DNA from 3 places in the Geodermatophilus sp. URMC 60 genome. Region 3 is predicted to be linked to each of the others. Evidence: predicted binding sites of a transcription regulator. Region 3 holds the regulator's gene; each other region holds the start of a gene.
The links. Region 3 encodes LexA, which represses DNA repair genes until DNA is damaged. Its sites were predicted from a motif close to TCGAACANNTGTTCGA; they were not measured.

Region 1: the regulator LexA is predicted to act here: its motif matches at 3,121-3,136, upstream of ruvC (crossover junction endodeoxyribonuclease RuvC).
Region 2: the regulator LexA is predicted to act here: its motif matches at 2,879-2,894, upstream of dnaB (replicative DNA helicase).

The regions. Positions count from the first base shown of each region.
Region 1 is NZ_CP199958.1:3,044,222-3,049,743, reverse strand. Features, by position in the region: gene secD (protein translocase subunit SecD) at 1-150, opposite strand, end outside; gene yajC (preprotein translocase subunit YajC) at 165-500, opposite strand; gene ruvB (Holliday junction branch migration DNA helicase RuvB) at 656-1,780, opposite strand; gene ruvA (Holliday junction branch migration protein RuvA) at 1,833-2,471, opposite strand; gene ruvC (crossover junction endodeoxyribonuclease RuvC) at 2,533-3,099, opposite strand; gene ACWIX3_RS14505 (YebC/PmpR family DNA-binding transcriptional regulator) at 3,252-4,001, opposite strand; gene pdxT (pyridoxal 5'-phosphate synthase glutaminase subunit PdxT) at 4,078-4,731, opposite strand; gene ACWIX3_RS14495 (heparan-alpha-glucosaminide N-acetyltransferase domain-containing protein) at 4,757-5,522, opposite strand, start outside.
Region 2 is NZ_CP199958.1:811,308-816,829, forward strand. Features, by position in the region: gene ACWIX3_RS03920 (cupin domain-containing protein) at 1-115, opposite strand, end outside; gene dnaB (replicative DNA helicase) at 168-2,783, opposite strand; gene rplI (50S ribosomal protein L9) at 3,411-3,866, opposite strand; gene rpsR (30S ribosomal protein S18) at 3,869-4,105, opposite strand; gene ACWIX3_RS03940 (single-stranded DNA-binding protein) at 4,198-4,680, opposite strand; gene rpsF (30S ribosomal protein S6) at 4,683-4,970, opposite strand; gene ACWIX3_RS03950 (deoxyribonuclease IV) at 5,313-5,522, shown strand, end outside.
Region 3 is NZ_CP199958.1:4,799,500-4,805,021, forward strand. Features, by position in the region: gene ACWIX3_RS22590 (hypothetical protein) at 1-73, opposite strand, end outside; gene ACWIX3_RS22595 (LysM peptidoglycan-binding domain-containing protein) at 201-872, opposite strand; gene lexA (transcriptional repressor LexA) at 1,148-1,939, shown strand; gene ACWIX3_RS22605 (hypothetical protein) at 1,984-2,937, opposite strand; gene ACWIX3_RS22610 (phosphatase PAP2 family protein) at 3,011-3,742, opposite strand; gene hflX (GTPase HflX) at 3,801-5,291, opposite strand; gene ACWIX3_RS22620 (hypothetical protein) at 5,460-5,522, shown strand, end outside.

The DNA.
Region 1 (5,522 bases), 1.8 Mb from region 3:
GGTGAGGGTCACCGTCGTCCCGCCGCGCAGGTCGAGGCCGAGCTGCGGGGTGCGGGTGTCACCGGTGAGGAAGACGAGGCCGTACAGGACGGCGACCACGAGCAGGAAGGCGCCGAAGTACCGGCGTGCGGGCAGTGCGTGTCGGGCCACGGTGCGGCTCCGGGTCAGCGGGTGCGGTCGGCCGGGCCGCCGTCCGCGTCGTCCCCGGGGAGGACCGTGCCGTCGACCGCCGGGCCGGCCACCGCGGGCTTGCGGACCTCGAGGACCGCCTGCCGGGCGAAGGTGACGACCACGCCCGGGGCGATCTCCAGGTCGACGGTGCCCTCACCGAGGGCGGCGACGGTGCCGTGCAGACCGGCCGTCGTCATGACCGGGGTGCCCGGGGTCAGGGACTCCTGCAGTGCCCGCTGCTGCTCCTGGATCTTCTTGCGCTGTCGCGCCGGCACGACGATGAGCAGCACGAAGGCCAGCACGAGGATGACGAGCGGGAACAACTCCACGACAGATGTGCCTCTCTACCGCGGCGTACCGGCCGCGGTGGGTGCGGCCCGGGACGGGGCCGCTCGGGTGCGTCGACTGCGGCGCGGGCATCCGGGCGACCGTGCGGGACGCGCGCGGGCGACGCCGGACGAGTTGCGCGCCAGCGCTCCGCAGTCTAGGCGTCGAACAGGGTCTCTGACGACGACCCCGGGGCCGGTGGGTCGGCTGTGACCCGGCCGAGGGGGACGCCGCCCCGCGGCACCGGCTGACCGAGGTGCTGCCAGGCCGCCTCGGTGGCCACCCGGCCGCGCGGCGTGCGAGCGAGGAGGCCGGCGCGGACGAGGAACGGCTCGCACACCTCCTCCACGGTGTGCGGCTCCTCCCCCACGGCCACGGCGAGCGTGGCGACGCCGACCGGGCCGCCGCCGAAGCGCATGACCAGCGCCTCCAGGACGGCACGGTCGAGCCGGTCGAGGCCGAGGTGGTCGACGTCGTAGAGCGCGAGGGCGGCCTCGGCGACCGCGCGGGTCACCCGCCCGTCGGCGCGGACCTCGGCGTAGTCGCGGACCCGGCGCAGCAGCCGGTTGGCGATGCGCGGGGTACCCCGGGACCGCCCGGCGATCTCGGCCGAGCCGTCCTCGGTGAGCTCGACGCCCAGCAGCGCGGCGCTGCGGGCCAGCACCAGCTGCAGCTCGGCCGGCTCGTAGAACTCCATCTGGCCGACGAAGCCGAACCGGTCGCGCAGCGGCCCGGTGAGCAGGCCGGCCCGGGTCGTCGCCCCGACCAGGGTGAACGGGTTGATCTCCAGCGGGATGGCGGTCGCGCCCGGCCCCTTGCCGACGACGACGTCGACCCGGAAGTCCTCCATCGCCATGTAGAGGAGCTCCTCGGCCGGCCGCGCGATCCGGTGGATCTCGTCGATGAAGAGCACGTCGCCGGGCGCGAGGTTGGACAGCATCGCGGCCAGGTCGCCGGAGCGCTCGATCGCCGGGCCGCTGGTAATCTTCACCGACGTCCCCAGCTCGGAGCCGATGATCAGCGCGAGGCTGGTCTTGCCCAGGCCGGGCGGACCAGAGAGCAGCACGTGGTCCGGCGGGCGGCCGCGCCGCTTGGCGCCCTCGAGGACCAGCTCCAGCTGGCGGGCCACCTTGGGCTGGCCGATGAAGTCGCCGAGCGAGTGCGGGCGCAGCGCCGACTCGACGACCCGCTCCTCGTCACCGGCTCCGGCCGACACCGGGAAGTCCTGGGCGAGGCCGTCGGCCGGCTCGGCGGACAGCCCGCGGTCGAACGGGCCGCTCACCGTGTCACCTGCTCGCTACCGGCCGGCGGAGCCGGCACGGTCACCGGGCCGCTCACGACCGGCCCAGCAGGCGCAGCGCCTGGCGCAGCAGGACGGCGACCTCGACCGAACCGGTCGCGGTGACCTGCTCGTCGGCCATCGGGGCGAGCTGGGCGATCGCCGAGTCGGCCTCCTTGCCCGTCCAGCCCAGGCCGACCAGGGCCGAGGCCAGCTGGTCGCGCCACGGGGCGACGGGGGTGACCGCGGGCAGGCCCGTGGGGGCGGCACCGTCGAGCTGGGTGTCGGTCGAGGTGACGCCGAGACGGTCGCGCAGCTCGAGGATCAGCCGCTCGGCGCCCTTCTTGCCGATGCCGGGGACCTGCATGAGCGCCTTGACGTCGGCCATCGACACCGCCCGGCGCACTTCGCGCGGTGGGTGGATGGCGAGCACGGCCTGCGCCAGGCGCGGGCCCACGCCGTTGGCCGTCTGCAGCAGCTCGAACAGCTGGCGCTCGTCGTCGTCGGCGAAGCCGTAGAGGGTCAGCGAGTCCTCGCGCACCACCAGGCTGGTCGCCAGCCGGGCGCTCTCCCCCACCTGCAGCCGGGCGATGGTGCCCGGCGTGCACTGCACCGCCAGGCCCACGCCGCCGACCTCGACGACCGCGCCGTCCGGCGACACGGCGGCCACCCGGCCGTTCACGCTCGCGATCACCGTCGCTCCCCCGTCGGGATCGACGCGCAGCCACGCGGGGGCACGCCGGTCAGCAGTGCGATCACCGGGACACCCCCTGCCAGCGCGGCAGGGTGCGCTGCACCACCGGCGCGCCGATGCCGCCGGCCAGCGCGGCCACCTTGAGCCGCTGCTGCGCCGGGCCGCGCCACGCGTGGCAGACCGCCAGCGCCAGCGCGTCGGCGGCGTCGGCCGGCTTGGGGGCCGTAGCCAGCCCCAGCACCCGGGTGACCATGAGGGTGACCTGCTCCTTGTCCGCGCGGCCGCTGCCGGAGATGGCCGCCTTGACCTCGCTGGGCGTGTGCCACGCGACCGGCCGGTCGGCCTGCGCCGCGGCGAGCGCGGCCACGCCCGCCGCCTGCGCCGTCCCCGTGGCGGTGCCCTTGTTGTTCTGGGTGAAGACCCGCTCGATCGCGACGACGTCGGGGCGGTGCTCCCGCAGCAGCGCCGTGACGGCGGTGTGCAGCTCGAGCAGCCGCAGCTCCAGGTCGAGCTCCGCGGCGGTGCGCACGACCCCCACGCCGACGGCCGTCGGCCGTGCGCCGGGACGCCCGTCGACCACCCCCCACCCGCACCGGGTGAGGCCCGGGTCGATGCCCAGCACCCGCATGGAGGCGCCTCCTGCCGTCAGCCGAACTGGTGTTCGACCCACGGTAGCCGCCCGGTGCGACGGGACGGCGCGACACGCCCGCGCCGGGTGAGGTGCTGGACGGCCGCCCTGCAGGAGCCGCCGCGAGCCTGCGAGTGGTGGGGCGAGGGGTCCTAGATCTTCTCGAGCACCTCGTTGGAGACGTCGTAGTTGGCGTAGACGTTCTGCACGTCGTCGCAGTCCTCGAGCGCGTCGATGAGCCGGAACACCTTGCCCGCGGCCTCCTCGTCGAGCTCGACCGAGACGCTGGGCACGAAGCCGGCGTCGGCCGAGTCGTAGTCGATGCCGGCGTCCTGCAGGGCGGTGCGCACCGCGACCAGGTCGGTCGGCTCGCACACGACCTCGAAGCTGTCGCCCTGGTCGCGCACCTCCTCGGCGCCGGCGTCCAGCACCGCCATGAGCACGGTGTCCTCGTCGACCGCGTCGGACTTCGGCACCACAATGACGCCCTTGCGGGAGAACAGGTAGGAAACCGAGCCGGGGTCGGCCATCGACCCGCCGTTGCGGGTCATCGCCGTGCGGACCTCCATGGCCGACCGGTTCTTGTTGTCGGTCAGGCACTCGATGAGGACGGCGACGCCGCCGGCCGCGTAACCCTCGTAGGTGATCGTCTGGTAGTCCACGCCACCGGCCTCGAGACCGGCGCCCCGCTTGACCGCGCGGTCGATGTTGTCGTTGGGCACCGAGCTCTTCTTCGCCTTCTGGATGGCGTCGAACAGCGTCGGGTTGCCCGCCGGGTCACCGCCGCCGGTGCGAGCCGCGACCTCGACGTTCTTGATCAGCTTGGCGAAGAGCTTGCCGCGCTTCGCGTCGATCCCGGCCTTCTTGTGCTTGGTCGTCGCCCACTTGGAATGGCCGCTCACGAGTCCTCCTCGCTGGCGCTCGTCGGCCGCGTTCGCGGCCCCGCTGCTGTGCTCGCCGCTGAGCTCGCAAGCTCGCTCACGAAGTGCCCCTCTCGTTCCCGGCTGCGGCGCCGGCCTGCTCGGCCAGGTGACCGCGCACGATCTCCACGAACAGCGCGTGCACCCGGCGATCCCCGGTCAGTTCGGGGTGGAAGCTGGTGGCCACCAGGTTCCCCTGGCGGACCGCGACGATCCTACCGTCGGCGGCTCCCCCCTCGACCCGGCCGAGGACCTGCACGCCCTCCCCCGCCTGCTCCACCCACGGCGCCCGGATGAAGACCGCGTGCACCGGGCCCCCGGCCACGCCGTCGATCGAGACCTGCGACTCGAAGGAGTCCACCTGCCGACCGAAGGCGTTGCGCCGCACCGTGACGTCCAGCCCGCCGACGGTGACCTGGTCCGGTGGGGCGTCCAGCAGCCGGTCGGCCAGCATGATCATCCCGGCGCAGGAGCCGTAGACCGGCAGCCCGCCGGCCACCGCCGCGCGCAGCGGCTCGAGCAGGCCGAACCGCGCGGTCAGCTTGGCCATGGTCGTCGACTCCCCGCCAGGGACGACGAGTGCGTCCACCGCGGCGAGCTCCTCGGGACGCCGGACGGTCACCGCCTCGGCACCCAGCTCCGGCAGCGTCGCGAGGTGCTCGCGGACGTCGCCCTGCAGGGCCAGCACACCGACGACAGGGTTCCCGGACACGGGGGACCAGGCTACGTACCCCGGCTCAGGGCCCGGCCGCCCGCCGCGAGCTCCAGGTCAGCAGCCGCTCCAGCGGACCGCGACCCAGCCGCCACCGCCACACCGACGCCAGCACCAGGGCGGTGAGGGTGAAACGCACCCAGCTGCCCCAGTCGTCGGAGTTGTCGACCTCGAGCACCCGGATGGCGACGATCTGCGCGGTGTAGACCGACAGCGCCAGCGCGCCCACGGACGCGAGCGGGTACGTCGGCCGCGGCAGCAGGTCGGCGACCACGAGGCACACCCCGATGACGGCGACCGCGACCCCGCCGGAGCCCAGCACCTCGAACGGCGTCGAGCTGTGCGGCTCGGCGCCGGCGAACCAGGCCGGGTCCCACTCGCCGGAGGAGCCGAAGCCGGCCTCGATCCCGGCCAGGTCCTGCCCCGGCGCGAGCGCCCGGGTGCTCAGCCAGCCGCCGAGGTAGCCCAGCGCCGCCGCGGCCGCCCCACCCGCGACCAGGCCGCCGCGCACCCGGGCCGTCCCCAGGTCCAGCCGGCCGACCGCGAGCCCGACGAGCACGAAGGCCGCCCAGACCGCCGCCGGGTAGTAGCCGGTGAACAGCAGGAACGTGAAGGCGCTGCCCTCCTCGTCCAGCCCGGTGGCGTACCGCCCGACCACGAGGGTGAGCGGCGGCGCGGCCAGGGCGACGACGCCGGCGGCGAGCAGCAGCCGCGCGGGCGGCCAGCGCAGGAAGGGCAGCGCGAGGACGAAGAGCACCGCGTAGACGCCCAGGATGATCGCCACGAAGGTG
Region 2 (5,522 bases), 1.3 Mb from region 3:
GTCGGGTAACGGCGTGCGCGCTCCACGTGGAACACGAGGTCGGCAGCGCTGCGGGACCACGGCGCCGCCGGACCGTCCGGAGGAGGCCGCGGACGACGACTCCCCGGACGCACAGGGGCCCGGAGCGCTCAGCGCTCCGGGCCCCTGCTGCATGCGGGGTCGTGCGGTCAGTTCGCCATGTCCACGAAGCGGCTGTAGTGGCCCTGGAAGGCGACCGTGACGTTCGCGGTGGGGCCGTTGCGGTGCTTCACCAGCATGATGTCGGCCTCGCCGGCCCGCGGGCTCTCCTTCTCGTACATGTCCTCGCGGTGGATCATCATGACCATGTCGGCGTCCTGCTCGATCGACCCCGACTCGCGGAGGTCGGACAGCATCGGTTTCTTGTCCTGACGCTGTTCGGACCCACGGTTCAGCTGCGACATCGCGATGACCGGGACCTCGATCTCCTTGGCCAGCAGCTTGAGCGCACGGGAGAACTCCGAGACCTCCTGCTGACGGCTCTCGACGCGCTTGCCCGACGTCATGAGCTGGAGGTAGTCGATGACCACGAGTTTCAGGTCGTTGCGCTGCTTGAGCCGCCGGGCCTTCGCCCGGATCTCCATCATCGTCATGTTGGGGGAGTCGTCGATGTAGAGCGGTGCATCGGCGATCTCGCCCATCCGGCGGGCCAGCTTCGACCAGTCCTCGTCGGACAGTGTGCCGGCGCGCATGTGGTGCAGCGGCACCTTCGCCTCCGCCGACAGCAGACGCATGGTGATCTCGTGCTTGCTCATCTCGAGGGAGAAGATGACCGCCGCCAGGTGGTGCTTGACGGTGGCAGACCGCGCGATGTCCAGCCCCAGCGTCGAGTTGTGGGTCGGGATGAAGCTCCGCCCGGCGAGGAACAGGTGGTCCTCGGCATCCACCTGGATGCAGCGCACCGGCACGCTCTGGACCGGCCGCACGTCAGTGATGAAACGGACGCCGCGGGCGGTGAAGCTGCGCGCACCGCGCTCCTTGTGGGCGAGCTTCTTCCGCTCCAGGCGGAAGACCTCGTCGTCCGTGCTGAAGGTCAGGGTGAAGCAGGTGGACGACGCCCCGCTGCGGCCCTTGACCCGCTTGCGGCTCATCCGCACCCGGTGCCCGAGGCCGGCGACGAGCTCGCGGGCGTCCTCGGCCAGCCGCCGGTCGGTCACCGCGAACTGCACGACGCCGCTGGGCGTCACCGTCCCGTCGGTGTCCAGGAGGCCGGCCAGGAGAGCGCGCCGCTGGGCCACCGAGGCCCGCAGGTAGGTGGTGGGGATGTGCTTGTCGCCGAAGACCCCCAGCGTGCGCAGGACGCCTGGCACGGTGCCGTGGTGGTCGCGGCAGGCCTGGCACTGCGATAGCCCGGCGGACGGCCCTCCGCAGTCCGGGCAGGTCGCCTGACGCCCGAGACCGCCGCCGGCCGGTAGCCGGCCGCCGCAGGTCTTGCCACAGGCCTGCGCCTGGGACGTCGTCGGCATGAAGAGCTCGCCACACATCGGGCACGGCCGGGAGGCGACGGCCGGCCGTGCCGGGAGCCGCAGCGAGTACCGCCTGTCGACGCCCGTCGGCTCCACGATGAGACCGTCCGCCTCGATGTACACGGCGATCTCGGGGTCGTCGCTGGTGAAGTGGGCGGCCCGGGACGTGCCGGCGCCCAGCCACACGCCCAGCGCGTACGGCGGGAGGGGGAGGTCGGCCTCCGGGAGTTGGAGCGCCGCCGCATTGGTCACCGAGTGGTTGAGCCGGGCGTCCTCGGTCGCACAGCGGACGGTGCGGGCGATCTCCTCCGTCGTCCGGACCTCGGCGAACGTGCGCCGGTTGCGGTGGCCGTTGCAGCGGGCAGCCGCCGCCTGTGCGGACTGCCGGCTGGCACGGGTGTCGGTGAGCCACTGGTGCTGGGCGTCGGCCACGACCACCGAGCCGTCGGAGAAGCGCACCTCGTAGCAGGGGCGGCCGGTCATCACCTGGGTGGCGGCCACGACGGTCGTCGGTCGGCCGTCGGACCCCATCACCTGGTCACCGACGGCGACCTCGCCCATCGTCGTCCACCCGGTCGGCGTGGCGATCGGGGTGTCGAGGGCCAGGGCCTTGCCCACACCGGGTCGGGCGGCGATGACGACCATCTGACCGGCCTGCAGGCCGTTGGTGAGCTCGTCGAGGTCGCGGATACCGGTGGGCACGCCGCGGGCGGTGCCACCGCGGGAGGCGATGGCGTCCAGCTCGTCCATCGTGGGCTGCAGGACGTCCTCGAGGCGCGAGTAGTCCTCGCTCATGCGCTTCTCGGTGACGTCGTAGATCTCCTGCTGGGCGCGGTCGACGATGTCGTCGACGTCGCCCTTGCCGCCCGCCGCGCCGTACCCCAGCTGGACGACCCGGGTGCCGGCCTCGACCAGCCGCCGCAGCACCGCCTGCTCGGCGACGATCGCGGCGTAGTAGCCGGCGTTGGCGGCGGTCGGCGTCGACTGGATCAGGGTGTGCAGGTAGACGGCGCCACCCATCTTCGACAGCTGGTCGGTGCGGTTGAGCTCGGCGGCGACGGTGATCGCGTCGGCCGGCTCGCCCCGCCCGTACAGGTCGAGGATGCAGTCGTAGATCACCTGGTGTGCCGGCCGGTAGAAGTCGTTGCCGTGCAGCACCTCGACGACGTCGGCGATCGCGTCCTTGCTCAGCAGCATGCCGCCGAGCACCGACTGCTCCGCTGCGACGTCCTGCGGTGGCTGCCGGTCGTACGCCGGAGCCGTCGGGGACGGGCGCTCGAAGTCGTCGGCCACCGCCACGGGGTTCCTCCATCCACTCCCGGCGCACCCGCGCACAGGCCCCGGCACGAAGCCGGGGCCTGGTGGGGGAAGCACCAGAACGCTGCACACCTGACTCGAACGTGTGTTCGGGTCGTTGCTACCGCGGGGGACCGACAGATCCGCACCGACGGGAGCCGAGGAGGACGTTAGGAAGTACGGACGGACCAGTCCAACACCGGTGTGCACGCGCTTCTGCACAACTTGTGGACAAGTCGGTGGACACAGTCGTGTCGACATGTGGAGACAGCGGGGGACGCCGTGACGCCGTCCCCCGTATCCCGCCGCTGACCTGCGCGGGAACAACTCACCGGGTGTGGACGGGAGAAATTTGCGAGAAATCCGGATGTCGCCCCCGGCGTGTCGACGGGTCCGCCGCAGCCGCCCCAGCGGTCACACATCCACAGGACGACGCGCAGGCACCGGCCGTCGGCGACCGGTCACGGAGACGTTCCGAGGACGCCCGCACCGACGCCCCGGCGGAGCGGTCACAGGAGGGACCCGAGACGCCGCGAGGGGCGCCGGACCGGAGTCCGACGCCCCTCGCGGGCGCAGTTCCCCCACCGGCCCCGCCCCGAGCTCGCGAGGGGTGGGGCGGGAGGGTCCTGCTCAGCCGGGAACGACCTCGATGGTCAGCTGAGAGGTGACCTCGGGGTGCACCCGAACGGTCACCTTGTGCTGGCCGGTGGTCTTGACACTGCTGGGCAGCTCCACCCGGCGCCGGTCGAGCTCGGGACCGCCGGCGGCGGTCACGGCGTTGACGACGTCGGCGGTGGTGATGCGGCCGAACAGCCGGCCACCCTCACCGGCACGCGCCGGCACCCGGACGGTCAGGCCCGACAGGCGCCCGGCCACGGCCTGCGCCTCCTCGAGCGACCGCACCTCGCGGGCGGCACGCGCCCGGCGCAGCGACTCCACCTGCTTCTCGGCACCGCGGGTGGCGACGATGGCCAGGCCGCGGGGCAGGAGGTAGTTGCGGGCGTAGCCGCCCTTGACCTCCACCGTGTCACCGGAGGACCCGAGACCGGTGACCTCCTGCGTCAGGATCAGCTTCTGGGTGCTCATGGTCAGCGCGCCGTCGAGGTGTAGGGCAGCAGGGCCATCTCACGGCTGTTCTTGACGGCCGTGGCGACGTCCCGCTGGTGCTGGCTGCAGTTGCCGCTCACGCGGCGGGCACGGATCTTGCCGCGGTCGGAGATGAACTTCCGCAGCAGGGTCGTGTCCTTGTAGTCGATGTAGGTCGCCTTGTCCTTGCAGAACTGGCAGACCTTCTTCTTGGGCTTGCGAACGGGGGGCTTGGCCACCGGGGTTCTCCAGAGAGTGACGGAATGGAACGGCCCCCTCGCAGGGGTCCGCACCGAGCGGAGCGAGGCGTGGGGGGCGAGGGGGTCCTTCTTCAGAAGGGCGGCTCGTCGGACGGCGGGGCCGGGGTCGACCACGGGTCGCTGGACCCGCCGCCACCGCCGAAGCCGCCACCGCCACCGCCGCCGAACCCGCCACCGCCACCCTCACCGCGCGAGGCCTTCGTGACCTTCGCGGTGGCGTAGCGGAGCGACGGGCCGATCTCGTCGACCTCGAGCTCGACGACGGTGCGCTTCTCGCCTTCCTTCGTCTCGAACGACCGCTGCTTGAGCCGGCCGGAGACGATCACCCGCGACCCGCGGGTCAGCGACTCGGCGACGTTCTCCGCCGCCTGACGCCAGACGTTGCAGCGCAGGAAGAGCGCCTCGCCGTCCTTCCACTCCTGCGACTGGCGGTCGAAGGTCCGCGGGGTCGAGGCGACGGTGAAGTTGGCGACCGCGGCGCCGGACGGCGTGAAGCGCAGCTCCGGGTCCGACGTCAGGTTGCCGATGACGGTGATGACGGTCTCGCCGGCCATGGTCAGTGGACCTCGGGCCGCATCAGCTTCGTGCGCAGGACCGACTCGTTGAGGTTCAGCTGTCGGTCGAGCTCGGCCACCGCGGCGGGCGTGGCCTGGATGTCGACGATGGCGTAGATGCCCTCGACCTGCTTCTTGATCTCGTAGGCCAGCCGGCGGCGGCCCCAGATCTCGGTCTTCACGGTGCCACCGGAGTTGGTGACGACGGTGAGGAACCGGTCGAGGGAGGGAGCGATCGTGCGCTCCTCCAGGTCGGGGTCGAGGATGACCATCAGTTCGTAGTGACGCACGGAGAACCCCACCTCCTCTGGTCTGGGCGGCTGCAGTCGGTCTGCAGCAGGAGGGTCGTACACGCGTCGCGCGCCCCGCCCGGTGACGACCACCGGTGGAACGCGCTCCGTCGAGGGTACCAGCGCGGACGGCGAGCGCCGCCGCCGTCCCCAGCGGGACGACGGCGGCGCGGGCCGGTGGAGGTGTACGGGTCAGCGGCCGGCGGGGTGGGTGGCACCGGCGCCGCGGTGGGGGAGGCCGGCGCGACCCCGCCAGCGGCGCGGCCAGCGGCAAAGCCCGTCCCGGATGCCGTCGGCGGCGACGCGGGTGAGGCGGCAGCGCGGTCGAACTAGGGTCGCGGGGTGCCAGTTCACCCGATCGGCGTACACGTCGGACCCGGCCTGACCGAGGACAACGAGCTCGACGCCGGCGGCCCGCTCGCCCGCGCGGCGGAGATGGACGCCGACGGGGTGCAGGTCTTCCTCGCCGACCCGCAGGGCTGGACGGCGCCGAAGCCCCGTCCGGACGCCGCCGACCTGCTGGCCAGCGACGTCACGGTCGTCGTCCACGCG
Region 3 (5,522 bases):
CGTCGACGAACACCTCGCAGTTCTGCGACTGCTGCGTGAAGACGGCGGCCCGGCTGCCTGAGATCGCTGACACGGACCCGACCGTAGATCGATCACCTGCCACCGAGCGTCAGCGACTCGGCACGAGGGGTTGACGAACATCGGCGCCGCCCCTTGTCGCTCCTCGACCGAGCCCTGACCGGACGACCCGGCCGTGCCGGTCAGGGCAGCTCCAGAACCTGACCGGGGACCACGACCGAGCCCTCGAGGTCGTTGAGCTCCTCGATGGCGTCGACCACCGTGCGCACGTCATGGTCGGTGCCGGCGACCTCTCCCGCGATCGACCACACCGTGTCGCCCGGCTCCACGACGACACTCCTCTCGCCGGCCAGCCGCAGCCCGCTGTCGCCTCCGCCGCCGAGGGGCGCGACCACCGAGCCGAGCGCGACGGCGCCGCCGAGCACCAGGGCGAGCACCAGCCGGCGCCCCCGACGGGTCAGGCGCAGCCGGGGGGACGCGGCGCGTCCCGGAGAGGCGCAGCCGCCGCGCACCGCGCGTGCCGGCACCGCCCGCGACGGGGTAGGAGGGCCACTCGGCTCCCGGCGCGCCGGGGCCCGGCCCGCGCCCCGGAGCGGCCCCACCGGCTCCGCGGCCCGCGACTCCGGGCCCGCCGGGCGGTCGGGGACCGGCCGCAGGTGGCCGGCGACGCGGAGTCCGGTCCCGGCCAGGCCCGGCGCGGCCAGCATCCGCGCGGCACGCCCGGACGGGACCGCGGTCCGCGCCGCCCGGTCGGCTCCGGCTCCGCGGCCGCCGTCCGGCGACACGAGCAACGGTCGCCACGGGACCTGCACCGCGGCGTCGAACTCAAGCACGGCCTGCCGCACGCTCGCCATGACCACTCCTCCTCCGTCGACCCGGGCACCGATCGAACGCACGTTCGATCGAACGCATGTCCGATGTCTACCGCATCCCGCCGACGGGGTCGACACGACACCGCACCTCGTTTCGAACACACGTTTGAACTACCGCCGCCGAGGCGCTACCGTCCCGATCAGCACCCGTCCGCCGTCGCCGCGAGGGCGTCGGCGGGGCCGGGGCCGGCCCGTCCGGCTCCCCGGGCGGGCGCAGGACGACGGGGCCGTGGCGGCACGGCCGGCGAGGAGGAGACGTGGCGGGCACCAGGGGGACGTCGGGCAGCGGTGTCCGGGGCAGAGGCGGCTCGTCGCGTCGCGCGTCGGGCAGCCGGACCGCCCCACCGGAGGCGGCCGAGGCGGCATCGGTGCGCACCTTCCCCGACCGGGGCGAGGCCGGCGACGGGCTCACCCAGCGGCAGCGGCGCGTCCTCGAGGTGATCCGCGACTCGATCGAGCGGCGCGGCTACCCGCCCTCGGTGCGTGAGATCGGCGAGGCAGTCGGACTGTCGTCGGCCTCATCGGTGGCCCACCAGCTCAGCGTGCTGCAGAAGAAGGGCTGGCTGCGCCGCGACCCGAACCGCCCGCGCGCGCTCGACGTGCGCCTGCCCGGCGACACCCCGGGCGGCCCAGCGCCCACGGTGGTCGCCCCCGCCGGCGCCGAGGAGACCCCCGTCCCCACCTACGTCCCGCTCGTCGGCCGGATCGCCGCCGGTGGCCCGGTGCTGGCCGAGCAGGCGGTCGAGGACGTCTTCCCGCTCCCCCGCGAGCTGGTGGGCGAGGGCACGCTGTTCATGCTCAAGGTCACCGGTGACTCGATGGTCGAGGCGGCCATCTGCGACGGCGACTGGGTGGTCGTGCGGCAGCAGCCGACCGCGGAGAACGGCGAGATCGTCGCCGCCATGATCGACGGCGAGGCGACGGTGAAGACCTACAAGCGGCGTGACGGGCACGTGTGGTTGCTGCCGCACAACCCCGCGTACGAGCCCATCCCCGGCGACGACGCCACCGTGCTCGGCCGCGTCGTCACGGTGCTTCGCCGGGTCTGACCCGGTCCCGCCGGCGCGGCGACGGTCGCGGGCGGCCGGCCCTCTCAGTCGCGCCGGCGGACGAACACGCCGCCGAGCCACACGATCAGGCCGGCGACGACGGCCGCGGCGACCGCGGCTGCGACCGGCGGCGGCCCGTGCCCGCCCGAGCGCAGTCCGGAGACCGTGCCCTCCGCGGACGTCGTCCCCGGCGGGGGAGCCGCCTCGGCCGGCAGCGGGACCACGGTGACGTCGCTGGGCAGGCCCTCCCCCGCCACGACGAGGCCCGAGGAGTCCCCTGTGAAGCTGATCGCCTCGCCCTGGGCCGCCTCGGGCAGCGCGACCCGGCGCGGCTCCCCCGCCAGCGCACCCACCACGTCGGAGCCGGTCAGCGACCAGACGTAGGCGTCGGTGTAGGTCCGCAGCGCGATCCACCGCTCGTCGGGCGAGACCGCGCCGCCGGTGACCATGAGCTGTCCAGCGCGACCGACCGGGCCACCCGGCGTCCCGGTGAGCACGAAGTCCACGCCGCCGACCTGGGTGAGGCCGACGGTGCCGTCCTCCACGAGGGCCGACACCGGCCGGTACACCGCGCTGGCGCCGAGCACCTCCTTGGTCACCAGGTAGGGCGTCCCGTCGGGCGCGAGCAGCAGTGCCTCGACGTCCCGTGGACCGTCGGGGTAGGCGAGCCGGTAGACGGAACTGCTGCTGTCGGCGTGCAGGGCCAGCAGCGCCACCGTCGTCCGGGTCCCGTTGTTGTCGCCGGTGTCCGCGAGCCACACCGTTCCGTCGACGGCCAGCGCCAGGTCCTCCGGGTCGTAGGGGTCCACCGGCGCGGAGTGCACGGTGACCACGGCACACGTCGCGTCGAGCACGTAGACCTCGAGCGAGTCGCCGCCGTCGTTGTGCGCCAGCATCCGGTCGCCCACCTCGACCAGCCCGGAGACCTCGGGCAGACGGGGGTCGGTCAGCTGGCAGCGCGTTCCCGGTGCTGCCGGGTCGGCCGGCTGTGCGGACACCGGCAGGGCGGAGCCGAGGACGAGCGTCAGCGCGAGACCGGTCCCGGCCGTCAGACGTCGCCCTCCGACCCCGCTACGCGGAGGACCGGCCAGCTCGGGCACCGACCCAGCGTGACACCACGACCGCGTCCAGTAGGTGAACCACGCCCAGCAGCAGGAGGCCGACGGCCGCCCCGACCACGGCGTCGGTGACCCAGTGGAAGTCCAGGGACACCATGGCCACCCCGGTGGCCACCGGGCCGGCGACGCTCAACGCCCGGGCCGTCTGCTGCGCCCATGCCGCGAGGCGGTACTCGACCACCTGCCAGCGTGCCACTCCCCACATGAGCACCGCGTTGGCGACGTGCCCCGAGGGGTAGGACGCACCGTCCCGGTGGAAGAACGACCCGGGGTAGGCCGGCGCCGTCCGGCCCGTGCCGTACTTGAACGAGTAGACGACGAGGGTCAGCAGGACCAGCGCGAGCAGCACCCGCAGCAGCGGCACCACCGTGCGGAACCGCCACCCGAGGTAGCCGACGAGCCCGGCCAGGACGATGAGGATGAAGCCGCGCCCACCCAGTTGGGTCACCGCCCACACCGGCCAGTAGGCGGCGGAGTCCTTGAGGTCCCAGGCGCTGACCACCTCGGAGACCCTCAGGTCCATCCGCTCGAGCACGCCCCGGCCGAGCAGGTCGACGGTCACCGCGACCGTGACCACGAAGGCGACCACCAGGAGCCACCGCGGCGGGCGGCCGACGGGGACGCCGGTGTCGGCGGCGTCGAGCGGGGTCGCCCCCGGACGCCGCCGCACCGCGCCGCTGGTCACGCCGGCCACGGTACCGGGCCGTGACCTGATCGTGACCTCGCTCGATCGAGCGAGCGTGTCAGCTGACGGGCGCCGCGAACCCCTCGAGGGCGGCGGCGAGGGCGCCGTCCACCCGAGCGCTGAGCCGGGTACCCCCGGCCTCGTGGGTCTCCTTCAGCACCTCGCCGTCCCGGTGCACCCGGGCCACCAGGTCGCCGCGGTCGTAGGGCACCAGCACGTCGACCTCGACCTCGGGGTGCGGCAGCCGGGCGGCCAGGATCTCTCGCAGCTGCTCGATGCCTGCACCCGTGCGGGCCGAGACCCACAGCGCACCCGGCAGGGCACGGCGCAGGGTGAGGACGTCCTCTTCGGTCATCGCGTCCACCTTGTTGACGACGATGAGCTCCGGGACGGCCGCGGCGTCGATCTCACCGAGGACGACGCGCACCGCCTCGATCTGCCCCAGCGGGTCGGGGTCGGAGCCGTCGACGACGTGCAGCAGCAGGTCGGCGGCGGCCACCTCCTCCAGCGTGGAGCGGAACGCGTCGACCAGCTGGTGCGGCAGGTGTCGCACGAAGCCGACGGTGTCGGTGAGCGTGTACTCGCGGCCGTCCGGGGACTGCGCCCGGCGCACCGTCGGGTCCAGGGTCGCGAACAGCGCGTTCTCGACCAGCACGCCGGCACCGGTGAGCCGGTTGAGCAGGCTCGACTTGCCGGCGTTGGTGTACCCGGCGATCGCCACGCTGGGGACGGCGTTGCGCCCGCGGGACGAGCGCTGCGTAGCCCGGGCGGTGGCCATGCCGGCGATCTCCCGGCGCAGCTTGCTCACCCGCGCGCGGATCCGCCGCCGATCGGTCTCGATCTTCGTCTCACCGGGGCCACGGGTACCGATGCCGCCACCGCCGGCGACGCGGCCACCGGCCTGCCGGGACAGCGACTCACCCCAGCCGCGCAGCCGCGGCAGCATGTACTGCATCTGCGCCAGCTCGACCTGCGCCTTGCCCTCCCGGCTGGAGGCGTGCTGGGCGAAGATGTCGAGGATCAGCGCGGTCCGGTCGACCACCTTGACCTTGAGGATCTTCTCCAGCGCGTTGAGCTGGCCCGGCGTCAGCTCGCCGTCGCAGATCACGGTGTCGGCGCCGGCCGCGGCGACGATGTCGCGGATCTCGGCGGCCTTGCCCGACCCGACGTAGGTGCCGGCGTCGGGCTTGTCGCGCCGCTGGCTCACCGCCTCCAGGACCTGCGAGCCGGCGGTCTCGGCCAGCGCGGCCAGCTCGCCCAGCGAGCGGTCCGCGTCGACCTGGGTGCCCTCGGTCCAGACGCCGACCAGCACGACGCGCTCGAGGCGCAGCTGGCGGTACTCGACCTCGGTGACGTCGGCGAGCTCGGTGGACAGGCCGGCGACGCGGCGCAGCGCACCGCGGGCCTCGAGCGCGTAGGAGCCGGTCGTGTCGTCCGGCTCGTCCCCCCCGTCGTCGGGGCGGGGTGCCTCCTCGGCGGGCGTCGGCGCGGCCCGCAGGGCGCGTTCCTCGGCGTCGGCGAGCACTGCGCGGTTCTGTGCGGTCGTCATCGTCTCCAGCGTGGCAGACCCCAGCACCTGGGGCATCCGAGTTGTCTCCTGCGCTCGTGTCATCGGCTGGTACAACACCGCGGCCGCGGCGGACCATCCCGGTACGCGTGGCCGGGTCGCGACCGGGTAGAGCGGAGGGCGACGACCGACCACACGAGGAGGCGCGAGATGAGCGAGACGGGCAGCAGCGCCGCAGGGACGAACGAGGAGCTCGACGACCCGGGCCGGGAT